DNA from 4 places in the Romboutsia sp. 1001713B170131_170501_G6 genome. Region 3 is predicted to be linked to each of the others. Evidence: riboswitches for the same ligand, from Rfam matches in the RefSeq annotation. Region 3 holds a riboswitch; each other region holds the start of a gene.
What was found. A riboswitch is a leader RNA that binds a small molecule or an ion and turns the genes downstream of it on or off. The one in region 3 is predicted to bind cyclic di-GMP.
Positions count from the first base shown of each region.

Region 1: another riboswitch for cyclic di-GMP. It lies ahead of I4U89_RS09180 (NPCBM/NEW2 domain-containing protein); the one in region 3 lies ahead of I4U89_RS01395 (flagellar basal body protein).
Region 2: another riboswitch for cyclic di-GMP. It lies ahead of I4U89_RS08530 (M60 family metallopeptidase); the one in region 3 lies ahead of I4U89_RS01395 (flagellar basal body protein).
Region 4: another riboswitch for cyclic di-GMP. It lies ahead of I4U89_RS11780 (SpaA isopeptide-forming pilin-related protein); the one in region 3 lies ahead of I4U89_RS01395 (flagellar basal body protein).

Region 1 is NZ_JADPFC010000003.1:104,807-108,026, reverse strand. It holds gene I4U89_RS09190 (vWA domain-containing protein) at 1-428, shown strand, start outside; gene I4U89_RS09185 (SagB/ThcOx family dehydrogenase) at 529-1,287, opposite strand; cyclic di-GMP riboswitch class I at 1,562-1,648, shown strand; gene I4U89_RS09180 (NPCBM/NEW2 domain-containing protein) at 1,860-3,220, shown strand, end outside.
Region 2 is NZ_JADPFC010000002.1:591,114-594,333, reverse strand. It holds gene I4U89_RS08535 (EAL domain-containing protein) at 1-1,185, shown strand, start outside; cyclic di-GMP riboswitch class I at 1,277-1,360, shown strand; gene I4U89_RS08530 (M60 family metallopeptidase) at 1,593-3,220, shown strand, end outside.
Region 3 is NZ_JADPFC010000001.1:278,298-281,517, forward strand. It holds gene I4U89_RS01390 (CDP-glycerol glycerophosphotransferase family protein) at 1-71, shown strand, start outside; cyclic di-GMP riboswitch class I at 1,000-1,082, shown strand; gene I4U89_RS01395 (flagellar basal body protein) at 1,529-1,852, shown strand; gene flgC (flagellar basal body rod protein FlgC) at 1,857-2,261, shown strand; gene fliE (flagellar hook-basal body complex protein FliE) at 2,277-2,594, shown strand; gene fliF (flagellar basal-body MS-ring/collar protein FliF) at 2,617-3,220, shown strand, end outside.
Region 4 is NZ_JADPFC010000005.1:97,440-100,659, forward strand. It holds gene I4U89_RS11775 (tetratricopeptide repeat protein) at 1-884, shown strand, start outside; cyclic di-GMP riboswitch class II at 984-1,066, shown strand; cyclic di-GMP riboswitch class II at 1,216-1,299, shown strand; cyclic di-GMP riboswitch class II at 1,449-1,532, shown strand; gene I4U89_RS11780 (SpaA isopeptide-forming pilin-related protein) at 1,605-3,220, shown strand, end outside.

The DNA of each region.
Region 1 (3,220 bases), on a different contig from region 3:
AAGAATTTAAACAGGCTATTAAGGAAGTACTTAATATAGTAAAAAATTATAATCATGAAATTACAATTATAGAATGTGACAATGAAATTAGACGTGTGTATAAAGTCAAATCTGTAAAAGATATAAAAGAAAGACTTAAAAGGAGAGGCTCAACTAAGTTTAGCCCAGTTTTTGAATATGCTAATAATAAAAAAATTAATTTATTGGTATATTTTACTGATGGTAAAGGAGAAGACAAGCTACAAGTAATACCTAGAGGGTATAAGATTTTATGGGTTATTTCTGGCAGAGGAGACAAACTTTCATTAAGAGAGCCTTATGGAGCAGTTAAAAAACTTAGCAAGGTTAAAATAAAAGATGATACATTAGACATGAGTGATGTTAGAAATGATGGATATTCAATGAATAACCAAGCTCCAATTTTATAAATATTATAGTGGGTATGATTAAAAAAGTATTGATGGAAACATCAATACTTTTTTTTATTTATTAAAGTAATATTATTATATTTATAATTAAACTATTTTATTAAAGTTTTTTACCTAAACAAGCCATATAAATTACAAACTCATTTTCTCCATCTAAATCTAGCATATTATCAATTATATCCTGATCATAGATTCCAATAGCACAAGTCCCGTAATTAAGAGATTCTGATGCTATGTAAAGATTTTGGCAAACATGTCCAATATCTATAAGTATTTTCTTATGAGCAGTTACACTAAATTTGTGTTCACTTCTATATGGAATACAACTCCAAGCAAACACAACGGCACTTTTAGATACAAAACCTTGAACAAAAGGTTGATTTGGAGTTGCTTTATCTATTTCATCATCTATATTGTTTAAAGTTTTTATAAATAAAAGTTTATGCTCTAAAGGTAAATATCTATAAACTCCACTTTTTAAATTATCAACATTATTTATTATTAAATATGTTTCAAAGGGATGAGTACAACCAGCAGAAGGTACAGTTCTTAAGGCGCTAAATTTATCTTTTACAGTTTGGATTCCTTGAGTAGCCCAAAGTAAATACGAAAGTTCAGCTAAATTTATTTTTTCATTACTATACTTTCTTATACTTCTTCTGTCATTTATACAATCTAGTACGTTAGGTTTAACTAAAATGTCTTTGCTTACAGGAGGTAATTCTATTAAATTAGAATTTGAATCATATTCTTTTTGGAAAGAAGGAGCGGGTATTCCTTTTTGTTTATCGGTTTTTATCTGTTTTAGTATTTCAAAATCAGCTTTAAAAAATTCTCTGTTTTGTGCAATTTTATCCATAGATGTCTCCTTATTAAAATGTATAAATTTTTATACTTATTATATCATATATATAAATATAGGGTAAAAAAGTGCAAATGGTAAAATTTTCATATTTGAAGTTTAATTACATATAAAAGGAATCATCAAATAAAAAATGAATAAATATTTTAATTCAACAATAATGAATATTTGGATAAATAGAATGTACTAAAAAATATTAAAATTATTTTAAATTAAAAAAAACTATTTAAAATTATGTAAAATTATGTATAATTAAGATAGATGACTAAAAATTACATATTAGCAAATCTAGGGAAATCTAGAGACGCAAAGCTAAAGGGGCTAAGGTAAAATTATACTATGCCAGCCAGTTGCCAAAGAATTGATATTCTTTGTTTTTATAGAGTTATCTTATGATACAATCGTAAGATTGTTTTATGATGTTTACTTTAGATGGCAACTACCCTTTATATAGAGGGTAGTTTTTTATTTCATAAAAACAACTATAGCTCTATGGCAAGACTATATTTCAAAATTTGGGTAAAATATTTAGTTATTGTAAATTCATATAATATAAGAGGGAGAATATTATGAAGAAAAAGATAGCATCAATATTGGCCATATCTGTTATAGCAACAAACAGCACACCTGCTTTAAACGTTTTTGCTAATGAAGTAATAAAGGAAAAAGCATTAGCAATAGAGGAACAAGTTACTAAAACTATGACTGTTAGTGATTTTAAAATAAAGAACAATCCTAACTTCGCTAAGTATAATGAACTTTATAGAGTCGGGATACAGTCTATAACAAACAATGGAAGAAGTTATCCAGGAACTAAGATAGAAAATGCTATAGATGGTAAACTTGACACACATTGGGAGACAAACACTAGAAATACAAATGAATTTAAAAATGAAGTAACTGTGGAGTTTAAAGATATAGCCGAGATAAATAGATTAGCTTATGCTACAAGACAAGACGGTGCTAAAGGTAAAGGATATCCTACTAGTGCAGAGATATATGTTTCTGAGAGTGAAACAGGCGAAGATTTTAAACTAGCAGGAAAAGTAGAAGGAAGTAAAGTTACAGGTGGAATGGTTGAATTTAAATTTGATACTGTAAGAGCAAAGAGAGTTAAATTCAAATTCGTAGAAGCACATGACGAGTGGGCAAGTGCCGCAGAGTTTTGGTTCTATAAAGAGGATAGAACTCTAGATAAGATGGAAAGATTATTTACTGATGCAAACATGAATGAAGTAAGTACAGAGTTTGCAACTCCTGAAGCATTAAACACTTTAGAGAAAGAAACTGAAGGACATCCATTCCATGCTAACTTTAAAGAATATATAGATAATGCAAGACGTGTTCTAGAGAACAATGAGGTTAACTTTACTGAAACTAAAGTATCTAAGTTATTAGGATATGGAACTGAAAACCAAAAGGCTTATGATGATAAGTTTATGTTAGGTAAAGACCACATTGTTAATACACAAGTGAATGGTGGTAATTACTCTGGAACTAAAATAGAGTACATGTACGACGATAACCCTAATACTCATTGGGAAACAAACAGAGCTAATAGTAATGATTTTACTAATGAAGTTATATTTACTTTTGACGAGATAGAGCAACTTGATAGAATAGCATTATTACCTAGAAGTGAAAATCAAAAAGGATTCCCTACTAAGTATGAAATATATGCTTCAGAAACTTCTCAAGGTGATACATTCAAATTAGTTTCTAAGGGAACTGCAGAAGTTTCTAAAGACTTTATGCAATTTAAATTTAACCCTACAAACTTTAAGAGATTGAAGTTCGTATTTAAAGAGTGCTATCAAAATAGACCATTCATATCTGAAGCAAGATTCTATAAGCAAGATTCTATAGCAGAGAAGATGGAAACATTATTCACTGATAGTAATAAGAACAAAGTAAATCCTGATTTCGGTAC
Region 2 (3,220 bases), on a different contig from region 3:
TATGGGTCAGAATGGTTATTAGGGTATTTACAATCAAAGGATATAAATCCTATAGTTATATGGGTAGACGATTATAAAAAAGCATTACAAATGTTAGATGACAAATCTGTAGTGGCAACACTTTCGCCATCAAATCCAAATAAACTTAATAAGTACAATCAAATTTATAAATTTTCACCAGGATCTGTATATATAACAGCATCGAAGAATAGTAGATGGATTATAGATGAAATTGATAGTATTTTAGACAATTACACTGAAAAACAGAAAAATGAATTAGAAAAGATACGTTTAAAATACTTTAAAAATAAAGTTACAAAAAGAGAAATATTATTATATGCTATATCATCAATACTTATATTATTTATAGCAATAAAGTATATAGTACCAGCTATAAATATAAATAAGCTAAGAAAAAAAATAAAAGATAACTTAATAAAAGATAGATATACAATTTATTATCAACCAATAATTAATCCTAAAAATGATAAAATTGTAGGGTTTGAAGCTTTAATTAGATATATAAATCCTGAAGGTAAAATAGTATCGCCGTATTTTTTTATAAATGATATTGAAAAGAGTAATATGACTGAAGAGTTAGCAATATGGGTGTTTAAAAATATATTAAGGGATTATGAATGGTTTAAATTAAACACAAATCTAAAGGATGAAACGTTCTACATTTCTATGAATATATCTTTCAACGAGATAAAAAGCAAAAAATTCTTAAAAACAATTGATTCTACAATTGAAGAGGATAAAAATTTTGATAATAAAAATATTATATTTGAAATTGTTGAAAATATAGAATCAGAGAATTTAAAAGAAATAAAAAAAGGTATGGAGTTTTTACAAAGTAAAAATATAAAAATAGCTTCAGATGACTTCGGCGTTAAATACTCAAATCTAGATATATTATCCAAACTTAACTTTGATATGATAAAAATAGATAAATATTTTATAGATGAGATTAAAAATAATAAATTTAATCATGAAATTATAATATTTCTAAGTAAGGTATGCAAGCTAACGAATAAAAGCATAGTATTAGAAGGTGTTGAATTTAAAGAACAAGTAGATATTATAAAAAATATAGACTACGGCAATATATTTATACAAGGATATTTTTATGGAAAACCTGAGGATAAAGGCAATATAGAGTTAATTAAAAATATAAGAAATTAAAAATAAAAAATGTTTTAGATTGTCAAAGTTAAGGGTATATTGTATAATTGAAAGCTGGAAATATTTTAATATAAAATATTTTTAGTTTAAAATAAAACATAGGCAAAATTAAGGAAACTTAATGACGCAAAGCTAAAGGGGCTAAAGTTAAAAACCATGCCAGCCAGTTGCTAGTACAGTATACTATTTATTTTTTTATAGTAAAAGTTGCTTATTTAGTAGAACTGAATGGAATATAGGGATTTTTAGCCACTTCTTAATGAAGTGGCTTTTTAAGTTTTAAGTCTTTTATTTGTATAAATGTTTTAAATTACTTCATTGATTAAATGAGTAAAGATAGTAATTAACAAAGAAGAGATGACTAAACCAAGTAAAATATTTAAGTAAAAAATAAAAGGAGTAAAAATATGATGAAAAAGGCAATGTCATGTACATTAGCGGCTACACTTGCTATATCTCCAGCTAAGGGGTTTGCAACTGAAGTTAGTACAGATGAAAACACAAGTTTACCAGAAGTTAGCCAACCTACTTCCATAACAGGGAAACTAGAAGTAGACATAAACTTTGCTACACCAATTATAAATAATTCACAAAATGATATGAAATTAGTGTTAAGGGGAGAACAAACTCAAGAAGAAGTATCGTTAGCTACAAATAGTGGAACTACAAAATCAGGAAAAATATACACTATTGAGAGACTTAATTCATCTAAAAATCCAATTAAAGAAGGTGAAATGGTAAGTTTTATACGTGTTATATTTGAAAACTTAGAACTTGGTAATTATAGTTTTGACTTAAGTGCTAGTGGCTATAAAACTGCAACTGTAGATAATATAGACATAACTAATTACTCAAAAAGGGTAAAAGTGGGAACTAGAAAAAATCAAGTTGTAAAATCTTATGGAGAAACTGAAGATCAAAATGAATATGAAGAATATCCAGCATTATTTTCAGCAGGTGATGTTAGACAAGATAATGTTATAAATATGGAAGATTACAATATATTATTAGAAAATATAAACACAAATAATGACAGTTACGATATAAACAAAGATGGAAAAACTGATATAGCTGATTTATCTTATGTAAAGGAAAGTATAGGTAGTGAAAAAAACATACCTACAGATAGAAACTACATTGAAAATACTGATGCAATAATAAACCCAGATAATGTAGGAATGACAGTTAATGAAGAAACTACAGTAAATGGTCTTACTGGGGAAGAAGCTAAAAATGAGTTAAAGAAACTTCTAGTGTCAGGGGACTCTAGTGTAGCAATAGGAAATAAGGACGTAGCACCAAGTGAAGAAAATCCGATAAAGATAGGAATGGATTTATCTAGTATAAGCTCATTTAGAACAAGTGGTGCTGTAGAGATGGAACAAGTAGTTATAAAGGCTCCAACATCTACTAGTGAAGACGCAGGTATGCCAGAAACTGGGTTTATAGAGTATAAAGTAGATGGAAGTGATGAGGTACAAAAAGTACCATTTAATGGAGGGAATGTTAAAAAATCTAGAAGTGGATCAGATGACTTAGTTATAGATTTAGGAAGTCAGATAGCAGTAAAAGAAATATCTATAAATGTTACTGGAAATAGAGGTAACAAAAACATATCTGAAATAGCTCAAATAGAGTTTTTAAACAATGTATACAAAGAAATACCAAAACCAGTAATAAGTATACCGACTATAAAAACATTAGAAACATCTACAAATTTACATGATGAAAGAATAACAATAAGTTGGAATCCTCAACCAAATGTAACTTCATATGAGGTTAAATACTTTAAGATAGATGACAAAGGTGACAGAGTTGGTCCTGAAAAGAAATTACAAACTAATAAAACAAACTTAAATATATTAGATAAAGCAATAAAGCCATACGATAAGTTTAGAGTAAGTATACAATCATTAAATGGTGAGTGGAGCTCAGGGTACGCAGAAGATCTAGCTAATAAATCAGAAGAAGAGGGCGGATTATCAGAAGAAAAGAAAAAAGAGCTTATGCCATACACTTTAGATGGAACTGCAGA
Region 3 (3,220 bases):
ATATTGATGGTAGTTGTGGAGAAAAAGTTCACAAACATATAAAGCAGTATATTGAAAATAACTATTTTTAAAATTTTACAATAATATTAAATACAAAAAGTCATGAACAACTTATTACATTAAGTAATTGTTTTAAAAGACTTTTTGTATTTTATTATAAAAATATCAAGTTTGTTTAATGTAGATATATAATTCTAACTATAAGAGTATTTATAATAATTAATAACTTTTTACATATCATGATAAATTCATAAAACAAACCTAAATTAAGATCAGTTAAATCAACGCAAAAATCTTTAACTATTTTTTTAAGTGATAAGTTTTAATAATATTATATAAATACAATATTAATTATTATTTAACGAAATAATAAATTTAGATATTGCAAATATTATAAAATTTATTAAAGTGAAAATTAAATTTATCATATATCTTATTACTATAATAAGTTTTAATTGATTAATAAAGTAGATAAGTATTATAAGTAATTTTATAAATTTAATTGAGTATTTAACCAATATTTATATCAAAAATACCTTTAGGAACTAATATAGGTATAAGTGTATCTGATTTTATAATTTCACTATTTTATTCAAATCAATTAACTATTGTGAATTTAAAAATAAATTCACAATCAAAATTTAAAAAAATAGGAATATTATTTAAATTTTCAATACTTATAAATTTATCTGAATAAGAATACTTAAGTTAAAAATTTTTAGTATTAGAGAAGTTGTCATCTAATATATAATTTATATTATTATGTTGTTGTAGCAAAAAAATGTAAAGTTTTAATTTTAATAGCCGTATAATATAAAATATAAGATAAAATAAAATAAAATTATACTTTGTAATTAAAAAATAAATTTAAATATATTTCTAAAATTAGTTTGAAAAAAAATAGTAAGAAAAAGTGAATAAAAACTTGATTAAATCTAAATTATACTATAATATTTAGTGTGTAGAAGAAAATGTCGAAAAGTGTAGAAAGAGGACGAAAAACAAAATAGGCAAAGCTAGAGAAATCTAGTGACGCAAAACTATAGGAGCTAAAGTGGGAACTATGCTAGCCAGTTGCCAAAAACTATGTGTTTTTGTTTTCGATATATAAAGTTGATGATTTTTGGATAATTATGAATAATATATAAATTATTTTGATTACTCGTGTCCAAAATTATGTATCTCTATTTATCGGCGCTGATATTATATAACTCTCTTTAGAGTTATTTTTTTTTAAAAAAATAATATTATAAAAAGTGTAATAACTTGATTATATTACAAAAGTTCATTACGTATATTATATTTTTTTAACATAATAGGAAAAAATATGTAATAATATAAATGATATGGAAAAAAAGTGAAAAAAAGTTTATAATCGAAAAAGGTAAGAAAACAAACGAAAAGTATATTGATTTAATTTTATATCTAAGATAATCAAACCCTAACAATGATACTATGTTATGTAGTATACAAAATTACTCTTTATAGAGTAGTTTTTTGATTTATAAAGTTAATGAAGGAGAGTAATATGGAAATCTATAATTTAATGAAAATGGGACTAGATGCTACACATTTAAGGAGCAATGCCATTGCAGAAAATATTGCTAACATAAATACTCCAGGGTATAAAAGAAAGTATGTTAGTTTCGAAGATACTTTAAAGAATAAATTAGAAGTTCCTAGTATAAAGTTAAAGGTTGATAAGAAATCTGTGGTCAGAGAAGATGGGAACAACGTTGATATTGAACATGAGAAGGTTAATCAAGCAGCTACGACATTAGAATATAATGCGTTAGTAAGTCTTACAAATATAAAAATTGCTATGACAAAAAGTATAATATCTGGGAGGTAAATAAATGAGTGTTTTTAGTGGTATGAGAATTAGTGCAAGTGGTTTGGCAGCAGAACGTATGAAAATGGATGTAATATCTTCTAATGTTGCTAATATGCAGACTACAAGAACTAAAAATGGAGGAGCATATAGAAGAAAGATAGCTACATTTGAAGAAAATTATGATGAAAAATTAGGAATGTTAGGTGTTAAAACTAAAAAAATTGAAGAAGATAAATCTCCTCTCAGAAAAATATATGAACCAAATCATCCTGATGCAGACAAAGATGGATATGTAGAATATCCTAATGTAGATTTATTAGCAGAAATGTCAGATCTTATAAGTGCATCAAGAGCTTATGAATCTAATGTAGATACTTTAAATGCTCAAAAAAATATGATATCTAAAGCTTTAGAGATAGGCAGATAGAAAGTGGGTGGTTAAATGACAGGAATAAGTAATATAAATGTTAATTCTAATATATTCTCTAATGCTATTAAAAATAATACTACATATAAAGTTAAAGGAAATGAAAAGCCAGACAAGAAATTTGAAGATGTTATAAAGAATGCTATAGGTAAGGTAAATGATAGTATTATAAATTCAAATGAAAAGATAGAAGCTCTTATAAAAGGTGAAGATGTTTCTATGCATGATGTTATGCTATCAGCACAAGAATCTCAAATGTCAGTGCAACTTATGATTGAGATTAGAAATAAGTTATATGATGCTTACCAAGAAATTAATAAAGTACAATTGTAATTCCTTAATAAGGAGCAGATAGATGAATTTTAAAGAGTTAATAGAAAAGATAAAAAAATTTATAAAAACAAGAAAAGAAAACTTTAAGGAAATGAGAAAAGAAAAGAAAATAGCCATTATAGTTGGAATTATTGCAATTATACTAGCTATAATATTTGGAATCAAATATAAAAATGATAATAAATATGATGTTCTTTTCTCAGGTTTAGATTCAAATGATGCATCTGTTATAACTAAAGAACTAGAAAAAGAAAAAGTTGAGACAAAAATTGAAGGCGATAGTATATATGTGCCTAAAGATCAGGTAGATAAGTTAAGACTTGAACTATCTGGAAAAATTTCAAATGGTTCTAAAGGTTTTGAACTTATGGATGAAGGATCATCGTTAGGTCTTACAGATGAAGAATTTGAGGTAAAAAAACAAAGAATGATTCAAGGTGAACTAGAAAAAACTATAAAAACTTTTCCGCAAGTACAAGATGCAAGAGTTCATATAACAGAAGGTGAAGAATCTGTATTTGCTAAAGAGAGCATACCTGGAAAAGCAGCCGTTTATGTAGATTTAAATGTAGGAGAACAATTAAGCCAAGAACAAGTTAAATCTATAATATCTTTAGTGTCCGCAA
Region 4 (3,220 bases), on a different contig from region 3:
GAAAATTTTTAGATGCTTTTAGCAAAAAGGTAAATATAAATATAAAAGAATATATGGGCTATATGTCTAAAAAATACTTTGATATTGGTGAGATAACTGATTCATTAATATACCTAAAAGCTATGATAAGTATGTATCCAAATGACATAGATGGATTATATCATTATTCAATAGTTTGCCAGGAACTAGCAAAACAGTATCAAAAAGATATGGACAAAGAAGCTATGAATAAGTTTTTATTAGAAGCTTTAGAAAAGTTAGAAATGGTTATACAATTAGATGAAAACTTTGCTTTAGCTTACTATCATTTAGGATATCATTACTACAATCAAGGGCAATATTTAAAAGCTAGAGTTATATGGGAAGAAGCACAAAAACTAGGATTAGATGCAGACTTAATGGCAGAGGTTCAAGAAAATATAGGAAAGATGGACTTTAAAGTTCAATATGAGGAAGGATATAACTTAGTATTCCAAGGAAGATGTGAAGAGGGGCTAGAAAAGTTATTACCTCTTGAACAAGACCATCCTGATTGGTGGAACTTATTATTTATGATAGGTCTAGCTTATAAAAATATGGGTGAATTTGAAGAAGCTAAGAAATACTTTGAAAAAATACTTATAACTAAACCACATCAAGTAGACACAATGGTTGAGTTAGGTCTTTGCGAGGCTAGTATGTTCAATATAGATAAAGCTATAGAACACTTTGAACAAGCAGCCAAAATAAAAGAGGACCCAGAAATATTATGCAATTTAGGTATGGCATATCTAAATAAAGGTGATATAGATGATGCTATATATTATATAGAAAGAGCTTATGAACTAGACCCACAAGATGAAATTACAGTGGCATGTTTAAGAGAACTTGATAAGTATAGATAAAAAATATAAATAAAAATTTTCCATAAGAAAATCTAAAATTGACTTTTATTAAATTAAAGAGTATAATAAACCACTGAGATTATATAAGTAAAGATAGAAGTTAAAATTAGGAACGAAGAAGTATACCTTGTATATGGGCACTTGAGGTATATGGAGTTAATAGTGCAACCGACTATTCAGATAATATTTAAATATTATTCGAATAGTCTTTTTTATTTTAAAATACAAGCTTATTGATAAGAGATTAATATAGATAAATTGAATACTAACAATCTCGTATAGCATAAGTGCGTAAAAAGTAAAATTATTAAAATGGCATAAATACATATAAGCTAAAAATAGGAATGAAGAAGTATACCTTGTATATGGGCACTTGAGGTATATGGAGTTAATAGTGCAACCGACTATTCAGATAATAAATCATTATTATCTTGAATAGTCTTTTTTATTTTAAAATAAAAGTTTATTGATAAGAGATTAATGCAAATAACGTGAATACTAACAATCTCTTATAGCATAAGTGCGTAAAAAGCAGAATTATTAAAATGACATAAATACATATAAGCTAAAAATAGGAATGAAGAAGTATACCTTGTATATGGGCACTTGAGGTATATGGAGTTAATAGTGCAACCGACTATTCAGATAATAAATCATTATTATCTTGAATAGTCTTTTTTATTTTAAAATAAAAAAATCAAAAAAGGGTGGTGAAATTTATTGAAAAATAAATACAAGTTAGAAAAAAAAATAATATCGATACTTACATCATTACTAATGGTTATAAATGTGTTAATTAATACGCATTTTGCGTATGCTGAAGAAGTTAAGACAAATAATCAAAAGGATACCATAGAAGTATCTATAACCTGTGATAAAAAAGAGGTTAAGCCTGGAGAAAAGTTGGATTTTAAACTAGAGTATAAGGCTAAATATGGACCAGGGAGTATAAAACCAGGTGATACTATAGAATTTGAAATGCCTAGTTGGCTTGAAAGATTTAGCTTTAAATTTCCCCCAGAACATTTTAAAAGTGTGCAAATGGAAGGGAATAAAGTAGTAGCAACATTTGGGGATGATGTCTATGATGCAATAGCAGGCTATGTTAATGTATCAGCATATGCAGATAAAACCGAAGAACTAGACAATCAGAAAATAGAGGTATGGGTTGATGGAAAACCAGTTACTAGTACAGAGATAGCTATAAAGCCATCTGATGAAACAGAGCCTATAATAGATAGACAGCTTCTTAAAACTGTAAATAATTATGACCATGTAGATTCGGATGGAAATATAGTAGGAAATATATATTCTCCAGTACTAGGGAAAACTCAACAATATAGAGTATATGTCAATGAAAAATTTTCAAATATATCAAATGCAGTATTAACAGATAATATGCCTGAAGGAATGGAGCTTATACCAAGTTCTGTAAATATAACTAAAATAGAAATAGATAGTGCAGAAACAGATGCTACAGATAGCCTTAATATAAGTAAATCATCTAATAGGCTTAGTATAAATTTTGGAAATATTAAAGATAAGTATATTGTAACGTATAAGACAAAAATTACTGAAGATAAGGAGTCTTATAAGAATACAGCAGTCTTTAATAAAAGTGATGGTAAGTTAAATAGTACTGTTATATTAAAGCAAAAAAGTGAAGTAAAAGATGTTATAAGCAAGTATAGTTATACTTCTGATAAAAATTCAGAAGGTAAAAAAGTAGCATCTATAAATGAAAATGTAAGATACAGAATAGATATTAATAAAAACAGATCAAATCTTAATAATGTAACTTTAAATGACTTTACACCTAAAGGAATGAAACTTTTAAAGGATAGTATAAGTATAGGAAAATACAATAAAGATGAAAGCTTTGAGTGGGTAACAGATCAATTAAGAGAAAAAATAAATACTAACAATGGAAATTTAACTATAAATTTCGGAAATATAGATGATTATTATATTGTTAGTTACGATATGAAAATTACAAATGTTGAAGATTCCTACTCAAATACCGCTAAGTTATCATACAACGGGACTAAAAACAGCGTTGATGATACAATTAAATATGAATACAATGCAGGAGCTATAAATGCTCATAAATCTGTTGATAAAGCTATATTAGACAAAAATGATGACCAAAGCGTTGTATATTCAATAAACTTTGAAAGTTTTGGTGTATTTAAAAAAGGTTATATAGACTTAGTAGATAAATTGGATCCAAATGTAAAGATAGTAAAAGTTGAAGTTCCAGATGCTTTTTCTAGTAAAATAGATAAAGCAAATAATACAGTAAGCGTTATTAATGATAAGGGACAAATAAATTATAA